One region of the Peribacillus sp. FSL M8-0224 genome, then DNA from elsewhere that is predicted to be linked to it. Evidence: riboswitches for the same ligand, from Rfam matches in the RefSeq annotation. Region 1 holds a riboswitch; each other region holds the start of a gene.

Region 1 (3,131 bases):
AATCGAGAAAGTTAATATTCAAAATTATCTGATATTTTTCAGGAGGTGTCAACACTTTTTTTTTTGACCTACTCTATTTTCCGGTTAAATAAAAAACGACCTGGCTTAAATACATGACAGCCAGGTCGTTTTTATTATACGAACTATATTTATATTTTAGTTAAAATAATACCGATTAATGCCGCTAGAACACCGGCAATTTGATAGGTTTTTAGTTTTTCCTTGAATATATAACATCCAGCGAATACGACAACCAAACAGTTCAGGCTGACGACAGGGAAAATGATGCTTGCGATGCCGGTGTTCAACGCAAAGAAATAACATCCATAGCCTATCATGCTTAAAAAGCCTACTAAGGAACCGATTTTGACTTCCTTTAGCTTGATTTTTTCTTTTTTAAAGGCTAGAGCCGAAAGAAGATAAAGCATTCCGCCTCCATACATTGATACAAGGATATCAAGGGAGTTTAAATGAAGACGTGTTGATGTCGTCATAAGAATGCCGAGCACACCAAAAGATAAGATGGAGAGTAATGTGTGCATCATCCATGGGACATATTGATGATTACCTTTTGCATTAGGTGTATATTGGATGACTAATGTAGCGATAAACATGCAGGCGATTCCACTCCACTGCAAGGAAGAAATATGTTCGTGAAAAATTAAAGCTGCACAGAGAATGGGGAATATGGCATTCGCTGCGATTAATGGAGATGTCAAGCTTGCCGGACCCTTTTCAAAGGCGCTTGCCATCTGGATGTTACCATTGGCGTTCAGTACACCAATTGCTGCACCAAGCATGATGGACAGCCAGTTCATCTGCAAACCATCCATTAATACTCCATAAACAATGGACAAAATAAATGCTGAAAAATAAAAGAAAAATTGGATATGTATCTTGGAATACCCTTTTCCGCTGCTCCATTTAAAAATGCTGTTATTGATTCCGAAGCATAAACTCGTGATGAGTGCTGCAAAAATCCACATTGACTTAATCTCTTCCTTCGTGTAGGATAAACTTCTTCTACATTTTAAGCTGAATGCCATCAAGAATCAAACCAAATTTAAAATGTATGATTGACAGATTAGATTATTTTTTCTATATTTACTATGACAATTTTAAAATATTTCCCGATATACGGGAGAGGTTCATAGCATCACCCTCTTAAAAAAACTATGGCTTTGATATTTTTCGCGAATCAACCATATCTTTGAGGAGATATGGTTTTTGTTATATAGAGGCCCATTTTATGAATCTCCCTGAAATGTGGGATTAGGAGGACTTTTCATGTCTGGAAGAAAAGAAGAAGAATTAAAAAAAGATATCACACTGCTTGGGAATCAAGGAACAAAATATACATTCGACTATGCTCCTGAAATCCTTGAATCATTCGATAACAAGCATCCGAACCGGGATTATTTCGTCAAATTCAATTGCCCGGAATTCACTAGTTTATGTCCGATCACGGGCCAGCCGGACTTTGCTACCATTTACATCAGCTATATTCCCAGTGTGAAAATGGTGGAAAGCAAGTCTTTGAAACTTTATTTATTCAGCTTCCGCAATCATGGTGATTTCCATGAAGACTGCATGAACATCATCATGAATGATTTAATCGAATTGATGGACCCTAAATATATTGAAGTATGGGGCAAGTTTACACCAAGGGGCGGAATTTCCATCGACCCTTACACGAATTATGGGAAACCAGGTACGAAGTATGAGGAAATGGCGAATTACCGCTTGATGAATCATGACTTATACCCGGAAACCGTGGATAATCGCTAAAGAATGGAGAGACAATGGGCATATGCCCGTTGTCTTTTTTTTAGTTATAGCTAATTTCGATCAGTGGTTCTGTCATTCTGTCCTTTTTAAAAGTACAAATGTCCTCCTATAATGGAATTTCCACTTGATTGTTTCGAGAAAAAGCGTAATAATAGGGAGAGTTAATTTTGACAGAATATTTACGAAAATAGGGGATGTCGAGATGAAAGTTGCAAAGTTTGGTGGAAGTTCACTTGCGTCAGGTGAACAGTTGAGGAAGGTATTCGAAATTGTTGTTTCTGATCCAGAGAGGAAGATTGTGGTCGTTTCCGCTCCAGGAAAACGCAATTCCGATGATATAAAGGTAACGGATTTATTGATTGAAGCTGCGGAACAGCAGCTGCGCGGGGATAACGGAGAGCATTTGATAGAAGATGTTGTATCCCGCTATGCGAGCATTGCTGCAGAGTTGGATATATCCGAGAGTGTCATCACAGGGATTCATGAAAATTTAATGGCACTGCTGCATGCAGATCAATCTAACCCGAAGCGCTATCTGGATGCCTTGAAGGCCGGTGGCGAGGATAATAATGCGAAGCTGGTCGCAGGTTATTTCCAAAGCCTTGGAGTGGAGGCGCAGTATATCAATCCGAAGAAGGCAGGCTTGATCGTAACGGATGAAGGTGGATTTACCAGGGTGCTGCCAGAGTCTTATGATCGGTTATATGCTCTGCGTGATGAGCCAGGAATCGTTGTATTTCCAGGATTCTTCGGATATACGTTAGATGGTGATGTGTTAACCTTCTCAAGAAGCGGTTCCGATATTACGGGTTCGATTCTTGCTAATGGGGTCAAGGCTGATTTGTATGAGAACTTTACGGACGTGGATGCCGTTTATGCGGTGAATCCAAATGTGGTTTCCAATCCGAAGGGAATCCGGGAACTAACCTATCGTGAGATGCGTGAGCTTTCTTATGCAGGTTTCTCGGTATTTCATGATGAGGCGCTGATTCCTGCATTCCGTGCGGGAATACCTGTCCATATCCAGAATACGAACAATCCGGCGGCACAAGGGACCCGCATTGTGAATACACGGGATAATACGAACGGGCCGGTTATTGGGATTGCGAGTGATAAAGGATTTTGCAGTATTTACATTAGCAAATATTTGATGAACCGGGAAGTTGGTTTTGGCCGGAAACTGCTGCACATCCTCGAGGATTATGGAGTTTCATATGAGCATATTCCATCAGGCATCGATGATGTGACGCTTATTCTTAGGCAGGACCAGATGAAAGGGGATGCCGAGAAGAAAATCATTTCCCGAATCAAGAAAGAGCTTCATGCCGATGAAGTGAATGTGG
Region 2 (3,131 bases), 3.7 Mb from region 1:
CGATAGCCTGATTGATTTTTTTGCTATTTGTGGAGATATAGTTCAATTCTTCGGTAATATGCTGTATTTTCATTTCCATATTCCCGACAGAGTGATTGATTGTTTCAAAGGTTCGGCCTGTGAGTGTGATCTGTTTCGTGCCTTCATCCACTTGAGTATAACCATCTTCCAGGGAGTGGACGACTGTTTTTGAACCCGTTTGAATGGCGGAGACAATATTGGTGATATCCCCAACGGAGTGTGTGACCTCTTCAGCGAGTTTCCGCACTTCATCGGCGACGACGGCAAAGCCCTTGCCATGTTCACCAGCACGAGCGGCCTCTATGGCTGCATTCAGCGCCAATAGATTGGTTTGATTGGATATATCTTTGATGACCTGCACAAGCTGCGAGATTTGCTGTGATTGAGAATCGAGCCCTTTCACTTGCTCTACGGCATTTTTGACAATCCCATCAATACTTTGCATCTGTTGGACTGAACTGCGCATTAAAGCGGTGCCGTCCTTGGTCAAGGAAAGGATTTCGGTTGAACTTCTAGCCACATCCGCTCCTTCCAGGTGGGCCAACTCGATCCTGCCGGTGAAATCATCCATCATGCGAACCATTTCGGCTGCCCGGCTGGCTTGTGACTCCGAACCTTCCGAAAGTTCATACATCGTAGACGCTATTTGCTTGCTGCCCTGCTGCACTTCATTTGCTGATTGAGTCAGATCCTCGCTTTGGTTGGTAACGGATTGCGAAACAACGAGCATTTTTTCGATCGTATCACGAAGGTTTTTCTGCATTAGGTTGGCGGAGACCGTTAATTCGCCCAGTTCATCATATGACTTTTGCTCCAGGGGCTCATGATTCAGCTCTCCGTCAGCCACCATTTTCATCCTGTCCCTAATTTTAAGGAGGGGGGTGGTAATGAGGTTGGCAGTAACAAGCGCCAGCACAAGGCCGATAAGGACTGCTGCAATGGATAAGATGATACTTGTCGTCTTGACCGATTTCCCGCTTTCGATGACGGTTTTACCTGAAGCGACAATCAATTCCTCGCGTTTAGAAGCAAGCTCCTTGAAACCCTCCATTACTTCATTGCTGATTGGCGCCACTTCATTTTTGAGTATCTCTTTGGCGCGTTCTTCATTTCCTTTTTCATACTGGATAAATACCCGTTCTACAATCATCGTCCTCCAATCCACGCTCTTCTCGATCAATTCCTTTGTTTTATCAGAATCGCTTAAGGCTAGGAGTTCCTCCTGGATGACCTGGCTTTCTTCGGTATATTGTAAGAACCTTTCTTTATAACTCTCGTCGCCATATAGAATATAGGCCCGGACGAATGCGGTTCTTTGTGATAGATTATATAGGAGCTTTTCGTCTTGGAAAAGAAGCGGAAGTTCCCTTTCGATGATATCCTGTGAGTATACCAGTGACTTGTTGCTGCTATAAATGTTGAATGCTCCTAAGATGACACATAAAGATATGATGAGTGAAAATGCCACCAATACCTTTGCTTTAATGCTTTTCAAATTATTGGACCCCTTTATCGATATTTTATTCACTCTTTTTATCGGATTTTTAATGTGATTTTTAAGTAATGAAAAGTTAACCAAATTTTCCACCAGGTCTAATGTTCACTTTATATAAACATCTTGATTTCTTATCATTTTCAAGTTACTATTGACTTGGAAAAATATAATATTCCGCGTTAAGGCGGAAGAGGTTCTAGCTACCCTCTCAAAAAAACTAAGGAGAAACAGTGCTCTATTCTTAGGGTGCTGTTTTTTTCCGTAAAAAGGAGTTTTATAGAATGAAGAAGAAAGAAAAGGCAGTGGTTGTGTTTAGCGGAGGGCAGGACAGTACGACGTGCCTGTTTTGGGCATTGGAGAGATTTGAGGAAGTGGAAGCGGTGACGTTCGATTATAATCAGCGGCATAGCTTGGAAATCGAATGCGCTCAAAACATTGCCAAGGAATTGGGCGTGAACCACCATATCCTTGACATGTCGCTGCTGAACCAACTGGCACCGAATGCATTGACAAGAAGTGATATCGCAGTGTCGGACGGAGAAGAAGGGGAACTGCCGTCGACGTTCGTGCCAGGGAGGAATTTGCTGTTCCTTTCGTTTGCCGGAGTGCTGGCGAGCCAGATTGGCGCTAAACATATTGTCACAGGAGTCTGTGAAACGGATTTCAGCGGATATCCTGACTGCCGCGATGTATTCATTAAATCGTTGAATGTGACCTTGAACTTATCGATGGACCAGTCATTCGTGATTGATACGCCGCTAATGTGGCTTAATAAAGAGGAAACATGGGAGCTTGCTGACCAGCTTGGCGCGTTCGACTTTGTCCGCGAAAAGACCCTGACTTGCTATAACGGAATCATCTCCGATGGCTGTGGAGATTGTCCGGCATGTAATCTGCGGAAAAAAGGACTCGATGACTATGTAAGCAGACGGAAGGTGCTTTCATGATGTACGGTTTTAAGATAGTGGATAAACTCCAGAAAATAGATGAAGATATTCAGCGCAGCCAATTGAAGTATACAAACAAGAGGGTTCTCGTGAGTAAGGAATTCACCTTTGACGCGGCGCACCATCTGCATGACTATGAAGGGAAATGCAAGAACCTGCATGGCCACACGTATAAAGTCATTTTCGGATTGAGCGGGTATACGGATTCACGCGGGTTGATGATAGATTTTGGTGACATCAAGGATATATGGAAAAATGAAATCGAAATCCACCTGGATCATCGTTATTTGAATGAAACCCTGCCGCTCATGAATACAACAGCTGAAAATATGGTTGTCTGGATTTATGAAAAAATGGCCGAAGCCCTATCATTAAAAGAATATGAGGGTGCTAGAGTCGAATTTGTTCGACTGTACGAAACGCCGACAAGCTATGCCGAAGCCAGACGGGAGTGGATGGAAAGTGAGTAAACTCCCGGTTATGGAAATCTTCGGGCCGACCATCCAAGGAGAGGGAATGGTCATTGGTCAAAAAACCATGTTCGTTCGGACGGCCGGCTGCGATTATTCATGTTCCTGGTGTGATTCCGCATTTACATGGGATGGCACAGGTAAGGAAGATACCGTTCAGATGACTGCCGATGAAATATGGGATGAGCTGAAGCGAAT
Region 3 (3,131 bases), 3.7 Mb from region 1:
GAGTTTGGACTGTTTACTCGTGAGTTTCGCACTTTTACTCGTGAATTTGGACTGTTTACTCGTGAGTTTCGCACTTTTACTCGTGAGTTTGGACTGTTTACTCGTGAGTTCGCACTGTTTACTCGTGAATTCGTACTGCACACTTAGTTTCGCACTTTTACTCGTGAGCGCTGTTTACTCGTGAATTTGCTCGCGAATTCGTACTGCACACTTAGTTTTGCACTTTTACTCGCGAATTTGCGCTGTTTACTCGTGAGTTTTGCACTTTTACTCGCGAATTCGTACTGTACACTTAGTTTCGCACTTTTACTCGTGAATTTGGACTGTTTACTCGTGAATTTGCGCTGTTTACTCGTGAGTTTGGAATGTTTACTCGTGGGTCACTTCAATCACGCAAAAAAAGGACCTAATCAGGTCCTTTTTTTGTCTATTCCTTTTTGCTTGCGATAATTGGCGCAGGAGAGCTTCATGCATTCCCCTTGAACATGCGGGCCATATTTTTCACGAAAGGCCTCGAGGCAATAGCATTTTTCTTCTTCTTTTTTGGTTCCATCCATCGAGTGCATCCCTCCTAGCATTTAACTGGAGACTACACGTTTCTCCAGTTCTACGTTGATTCGTCCCAACAATACGGCACCAATGGACTGAATGATCGTTTTAACGATGATTTGGCCGATGACCGCAGCGGGTACTGCTTCCCATGGCAATATATTGGCACCCAGAGGACTTAGGCCAATCACGACAAATATCACCGAATCGAAAAATCCTCCAACGATCCCGCTGTAAAACACCCTCCAACTCATCGGGAGCTTTAAACGGGTATAAATTTCCGTATCCGCTGTTTCTGCGACCACGAAGGATAATGCGGAAGCAAACACAATCAGTAACGTATCTCCTAATAAAAATGATACACATGCAGATAAAATAAGTGCAGTGACGATGCATATATAGGTCTTCGCGCGGCCGAATTTATTCTGGACCAGATCTCGGAAGATGAAGGTTCCCCCGATGAGCAATGTCCCCATCGGGATGATGAACATGCCAAAATGTAATGGCGCAAAAGCTGCTGTAACCACATTCGCCGTGATGATGGATACTAAATACAATAAAATTCTTAACATTTCTTAATTCTCCTTATACAGAAAAAACAGCACCCTAAGAAAGAGCCCTGTTCTCCTTAGTTTTTTTGAGAGGGTAGCTAGAACCTCTTCCGCCCGGGCGGATTATCATTTCCCTTATTCATCGTAGCTTGAAAGCGGTTGGAAATCAAGAAGTTTCCATACCGTCGATTTAAGTATGTATTCGCTGAAACCGATTGATTTAGCCATTTATTTCAATGGGCCTGTTTCCCCCTTTTGCCGATTTCTGTCGCATAAAACTGCTTGACCGTCTGTATATAAAAGCCGAAAATCAAAGATAGAGTCTTGTACCTTATTTGGCGAGGAGAAAAAGAATGATGAAAAAAACTACGTTTGTCTATCCTATTTATATCTCAACCACACCAGAGAAGCTTTGGGAAGCCTTGACGAGTGGTGAAGTCACGAAGAAATACCACTTCGGATTACAAGTTCAGTCTGACTGGCAAGAAGGGTCAGCCGTTAAATATTTGCTGGAAGATGGGCGGATTACCGATCATGGGCATGTACTTAAATGCGAGCCGTTGCACCTGCTCTCGTTTACATGGATCATGGCAGGAGACGAAACACCTCGCGAGCAGCCTACACGGGTCACTTTTGAATTACAGAAAATGGACGATTCGACTGTGAAGTTAATTCTTAGGCATGAGGAGCTATTGGAGACGGATTTCGTATATGATGACAATACCTTTGAAGGCTTGAATAATGGATGGCCAGCCCTTTTAAGTAACCTGAAGAGCTTGCTTGAAACTGGACGGACCCTCCCGCCCATATCAGTAGACTGGGATAATTAAACGGAAACTATAAAAACACATTGAAAGAGAGTTGAGTTAATAATGGATACCCAAATAATCACGAAATTTAAGATAATCAAGCCAGCTAATGAAGTGTTTGAAGCCATTGTGAATCCTGAAAAAATCGGGAATTTCTGGTTCTCATCAAGTTCGGAAAGATGGGAAAAAGGCAGGACGCCTACATTGAGATACAACGAATACGATGCTGAAGTGGTCATTCATGTATTGGAAGTAGAGGAAAATAGGAAAATCGTGTTTGCATGGGGCGGAAATGATCAAGAAACGATTGTTACCATTACACTAAAAGAGTTGGATAAAACGAGTACGATCATTGAAGTGAACGAATCTGGATTGAGTGAAGACGACCCTGAAATAATAAACAAAATGATCGGACAAAAAGAAGGTTGGGTATATACATTAACCTGTTTAAAGGGTTATTTAGAAAATGGCGTTACTACTTTGAGAGCATCATTAGTTTTTTAATAAATTGCATAAACCCTCAATAAACTGGGGGTTTATCCTTTGCAACACTGGTGAAACAAATGGCAAAATCCCACTTAAAAAACAGTACTTTATCATTCGACCTAATAATTGACATTTGAAAATCCGTGAGCTATCATCCTAATTAACCAGTGGTCAATTAATAAGGAGGTGACAAGATGTCGCCAAGGAAATCGGCAGGTCAAGAATTATCCAGGGACATGGTTTTGAATGAAGCTAGAAACCTTTTTGCAGCGTTAGGGTATTCGAATGTCTCGATGAGGCAATTGGCTAAATCATTGGATTGCAGTCATGGAGCCATTTATTATCATTTTAAAAACAAGGCGGAAATATTTTATAGTTTGGTGAAAACGGATTTTTCCGTTTTAAATTCTTTAATCGATGATATCATCCTGTCGAAAAATGACCCTTCTGTAAAAATGGAAAAGATTTTATTGTGCTTCTTGGAGTTCGGTTTAACCCAACAGAATCATTATTCCATCATGTTCTTATCGAAGGAAAAAGAAATTCAGCAGTTACTTCAATTCGACTCTAATAAAACATACGAAAAGCTAATCCAGTCCTTGACGGATCTAACGGACAACAAACTAAATCCTGCATCCATTTGGTCGATTTTTCTTTCTCTTCACGGATTCATAACTTTTTATATTAATTCTGAGCTATCTTATCAAGATGTAAAAGGTTTAGCCTATTTTCATGT
Region 4 (3,131 bases), on a different contig from region 1:
CGCCGTAAGGAAAAATGAAGAGGACAATATTATCGCCATCAAGACGGACTCCGGCCGCGAACTCGACTACCCCACAGCCCTTGCGGAAGCCAAAGCTGGCAACCTGGCCAACGTTGACGTCTTTCATAAATATGGACGTGACATATTACGGAGTGAGCCCGATGGGATTAAAGAAAATAACCTGGATCAACTGCCGGAGTTTTGAGTTTTTCGGGGAGACTGCCTGATATGGGCAGTTTTTTTCTATCTGGATGCGCAAAAAAAAGAACCAGCATGATTAGCTGGATCTTATTTTTCATAAGGATAGGATTCAGAGATTTCGAGCAGTCGGCCGCAGGACTCGACAACCTCGATGATTTCCATCCATGACATGTCCAGACCCAGTTCATTAGCATGGGAAATCTTATCCCGTAATTTTCGGATGGCATTCGCATCCTTCTTCCCTTTACTTTTCGAAGGGATTTGGAAGAAGTGCCTCAATTCTTTATCTTTATGTATAATATCGAATTTATCACTGATTTGCAGGCACTCTATTATATTGATATCCTCATTTTTATCGATTCTCCTTTTATATAATTCAGTTGCCTTTTCTAAACGGTCTTCGCTGATCATTGGATACCAGCTGCCATCGCCGAATCTATCCAGGATGATATCGCTCATCCTCATTTCCAATAAGGTAATATATCCGAATATCAGCATCCTGATCGGAGGCTTTTGGAGGTCGGCATGGGTAATCAACATTTTAATTGAATTATTCTCTAATACGAACACCCTTGTCTTATTCTTAAAAATATGGAGAAGCTGAATCAAAGGGGTTGAATTCGAAACCATTTCCCTTGGTGAGAAGTTTCTCATATATTCAGAAATACTTCCTTCACCTAGTTCTTGCCTTTCGATATATCCGATGATTTCCCCTTGATCTTGGACTGCCAATATATCAAAATTCTTTTTTTTCATTGCTTTCTGGATATCCAGCGCCAGATCGTTTTTATGGCAAAACTCAAGCTCCTGGGCAATGCTCTTAACCGTTATATTTTTTTCATAAAGAGTTTTAAGACTCAGATAGCTGCTATTGCTTTTTCTTTCGCTTCCATTTAACATCTTTCACCCTCCGATCAGGAACACTTTCTGCCCGTTTTCCGCTTTAATAAAAGAAATGCATGAGGCCCCCGCAAATAAAGTTCACTGTAGTGGATTCCATCCCATTTCAAATGCCATCAACTGCATTTCCTGCCGCCGTATCCACATTCCGCTTTTCTTCCCACCCCTTACAAACATCTACCCAATCCTTTGCACCTGAATATTCAAACAATTCAGCGAGTGTAAGTTCTATTGCAGAGTTTGAACTGCCGCAAGCCGGAAACAATGACTCGAAGCGTTTCATCGATACATCAAGAAAAACAGCTAAATCGTTTGCCAGGCCAAACGGGCAAACGCCTCCGATTGCATGGCCGGTCTGTGCAAGCACTTCATCAGGTGAAAGCATTCGTGCCTTGAAACCGAACGTCTGACGAAATTTCTTATTATCCACTTTCGCGTCCCCTGCGGCAACGACCAAAATCGCGTGTTCACCTTCCCCTTTAAAGGAAAGGGTCTTGGCAATCCGCGCTGGGATAACACCGATGGTTTCCGCTGCCTCAATCACCGTTGCACTAGATGTTTCGAACTCCTTTACGTCGCCTTCCCGATTCCATTGTTTAAAATGGCTTTTGACACTTTCGATCGACATATTAATATTCACTCCTTTTTATGTACATATTGAAATAATATCATCCTTCATTGCAATAATTCAAAATCCAATTGTGCTGCTTCATCTGATTGGAAACCTATAAATTAAAACCATTCTTTACAAATTGACGAAACAAGCTTACATGGGATACTATTAATCATCGGGTAAACGCCTGCACGTGGTTCGTAACCATCCCACGATAAAAAACTAGGGAGAGAGTAAAATGAATGTTCGTACACTCGTGATAAACGGGTTATTGGCTGCCTTGTATGTGGCGGTCTCATTGGTTTTTAAACCAATAGCTTTTGAGATGTTCCAATTCCGTGTACCGGAAATGTTGAATCATCTGATTGTATTCAATAAAAAATATATCTACGGTATCGTTGGAGGAGTCTTCATATCGAATCTGCTCTTTTCGCCGATGGTGCCATATGATTTGATTTTTGGGGTGGGGCAATCCCTGCTCGCCTTATTGCTTGTCATTTATGTTTCTCGTTTCATAAAAGGCATTAAAGGACGTATGATCGCTACGATTATCTTTTTCACGTTCACAATGTTTTTAATTGCAATTGAACTGAACCTTGCCTTTGGCTTGCCATTCTGGCTAAGCTGGATGACTACAGCTGTCGGTGAGTTCGTTGTCCTCCTGATTGGAGCGCCAATTATTTATGGAATGAACAAAAGAATTCAGTTTGAAAAGTGGCTTTAAAAGGAATCTTCGCGCCGTTAAGCCACTATAATGGAAAAGAGCTGTCTGCATGATGCGGCAGCTCTTTTTTTTCACCATTGAACTCGAAAATGATAAACTATTAGTAAGAATGGTGGTGGCCCTTTGAAAAAAGTCCTGACCATAATCGGTCTACTTGTAATCGCAATTTTTATATACTCTAATGCAGAACTGTTCACTTTGGTTTGGAAAAGTGATTTGGATTCTGTGATTGGCATATTGAAGGAAAATCTTTTGCTTACATTTATTGTGACATTCGTATTGATGTTTGTACAAAATTCTTTTACAATCATCCCCTTAATTTTGCTCCTGACCATCAATGTCACGATATTCGGATTCATATATGGCTATCTATGGAGTTGGTTTACAAGTGTTGTTGCCTCAGGATTCATTTTTTATGCAGCCAGAAACTGGTTTCAGGAGCTTCTTTTAAAGAAGATTGGTGAAAAGTGGCAAGAATCTGTAGTGGAGCATGGCTTCATGTACGTGTTTACAGGCAGGATTTTCCCGCTTATCCCAACAAGCTTAATTAACTTGGCAGCTGGAGTCAGCACCATCACTTTCAAAGACTTTTTATTGGCGACGGCACTTGGCAACCTTATATACTTTTTCTTCCTATCACTGATTCCCTATGGACTGCTATCTGTTGAAATGAACCAATATACGCTAGCTGCG

The links. A riboswitch is a leader RNA that binds a small molecule or an ion and turns the genes downstream of it on or off. The one in region 1 is predicted to bind preQ1.
Region 2: another riboswitch for preQ1. It lies ahead of queC (7-cyano-7-deazaguanine synthase QueC); the one in region 1 lies ahead of queF (preQ(1) synthase).
Region 3: another riboswitch for preQ1. It lies ahead of MKX49_RS18395 (VUT family protein); the one in region 1 lies ahead of queF (preQ(1) synthase).
Region 4: another riboswitch for preQ1. It lies ahead of MKX49_RS28255 (QueT transporter family protein); the one in region 1 lies ahead of queF (preQ(1) synthase).

Annotation. Positions count from the first base shown of each region.
Region 1 covers NZ_JBBOOJ010000001.1:93,354-96,484, forward strand. Annotated here, with positions in the region: gene MKX49_RS00465 (BA3454 family stress response protein) at 1-55, opposite strand, end outside; gene MKX49_RS00470 (EamA family transporter) at 150-986, opposite strand; PreQ1 riboswitch class I at 1,138-1,183, shown strand; gene queF (preQ(1) synthase) at 1,288-1,788, shown strand; gene MKX49_RS00480 (aspartate kinase) at 1,991-3,131, shown strand, end outside.
Region 2 covers NZ_JBBOOJ010000001.1:3,832,230-3,835,360, reverse strand. Annotated here, with positions in the region: gene MKX49_RS18435 (methyl-accepting chemotaxis protein) at 1-1,516, opposite strand, end outside; PreQ1 riboswitch class I at 1,701-1,743, shown strand; gene queC (7-cyano-7-deazaguanine synthase QueC) at 1,798-2,463, shown strand; gene queD (6-carboxytetrahydropterin synthase QueD) at 2,463-2,933, shown strand; gene queE (7-carboxy-7-deazaguanine synthase QueE) at 2,926-3,131, shown strand, end outside.
Region 3 covers NZ_JBBOOJ010000001.1:3,828,104-3,831,234, forward strand. Annotated here, with positions in the region: gene MKX49_RS18390 (hypothetical protein) at 411-557, opposite strand; gene MKX49_RS18395 (VUT family protein) at 579-1,121, opposite strand; PreQ1 riboswitch class I at 1,172-1,214, opposite strand; gene MKX49_RS18400 (SRPBCC family protein) at 1,454-1,930, shown strand; gene MKX49_RS18405 (SRPBCC family protein) at 1,973-2,413, shown strand; gene MKX49_RS18410 (TetR/AcrR family transcriptional regulator) at 2,590-3,131, shown strand, end outside.
Region 4 covers NZ_JBBOOJ010000002.1:52,129-55,259, reverse strand. Annotated here, with positions in the region: gene MKX49_RS28270 (DUF3892 domain-containing protein) at 1-205, shown strand, start outside; gene MKX49_RS28265 (hypothetical protein) at 289-1,101, opposite strand; gene MKX49_RS28260 (YbaK/EbsC family protein) at 1,208-1,729, opposite strand; PreQ1 riboswitch class I at 1,902-1,946, shown strand; gene MKX49_RS28255 (QueT transporter family protein) at 1,953-2,438, shown strand; gene MKX49_RS28250 (TVP38/TMEM64 family protein) at 2,562-3,131, shown strand, end outside.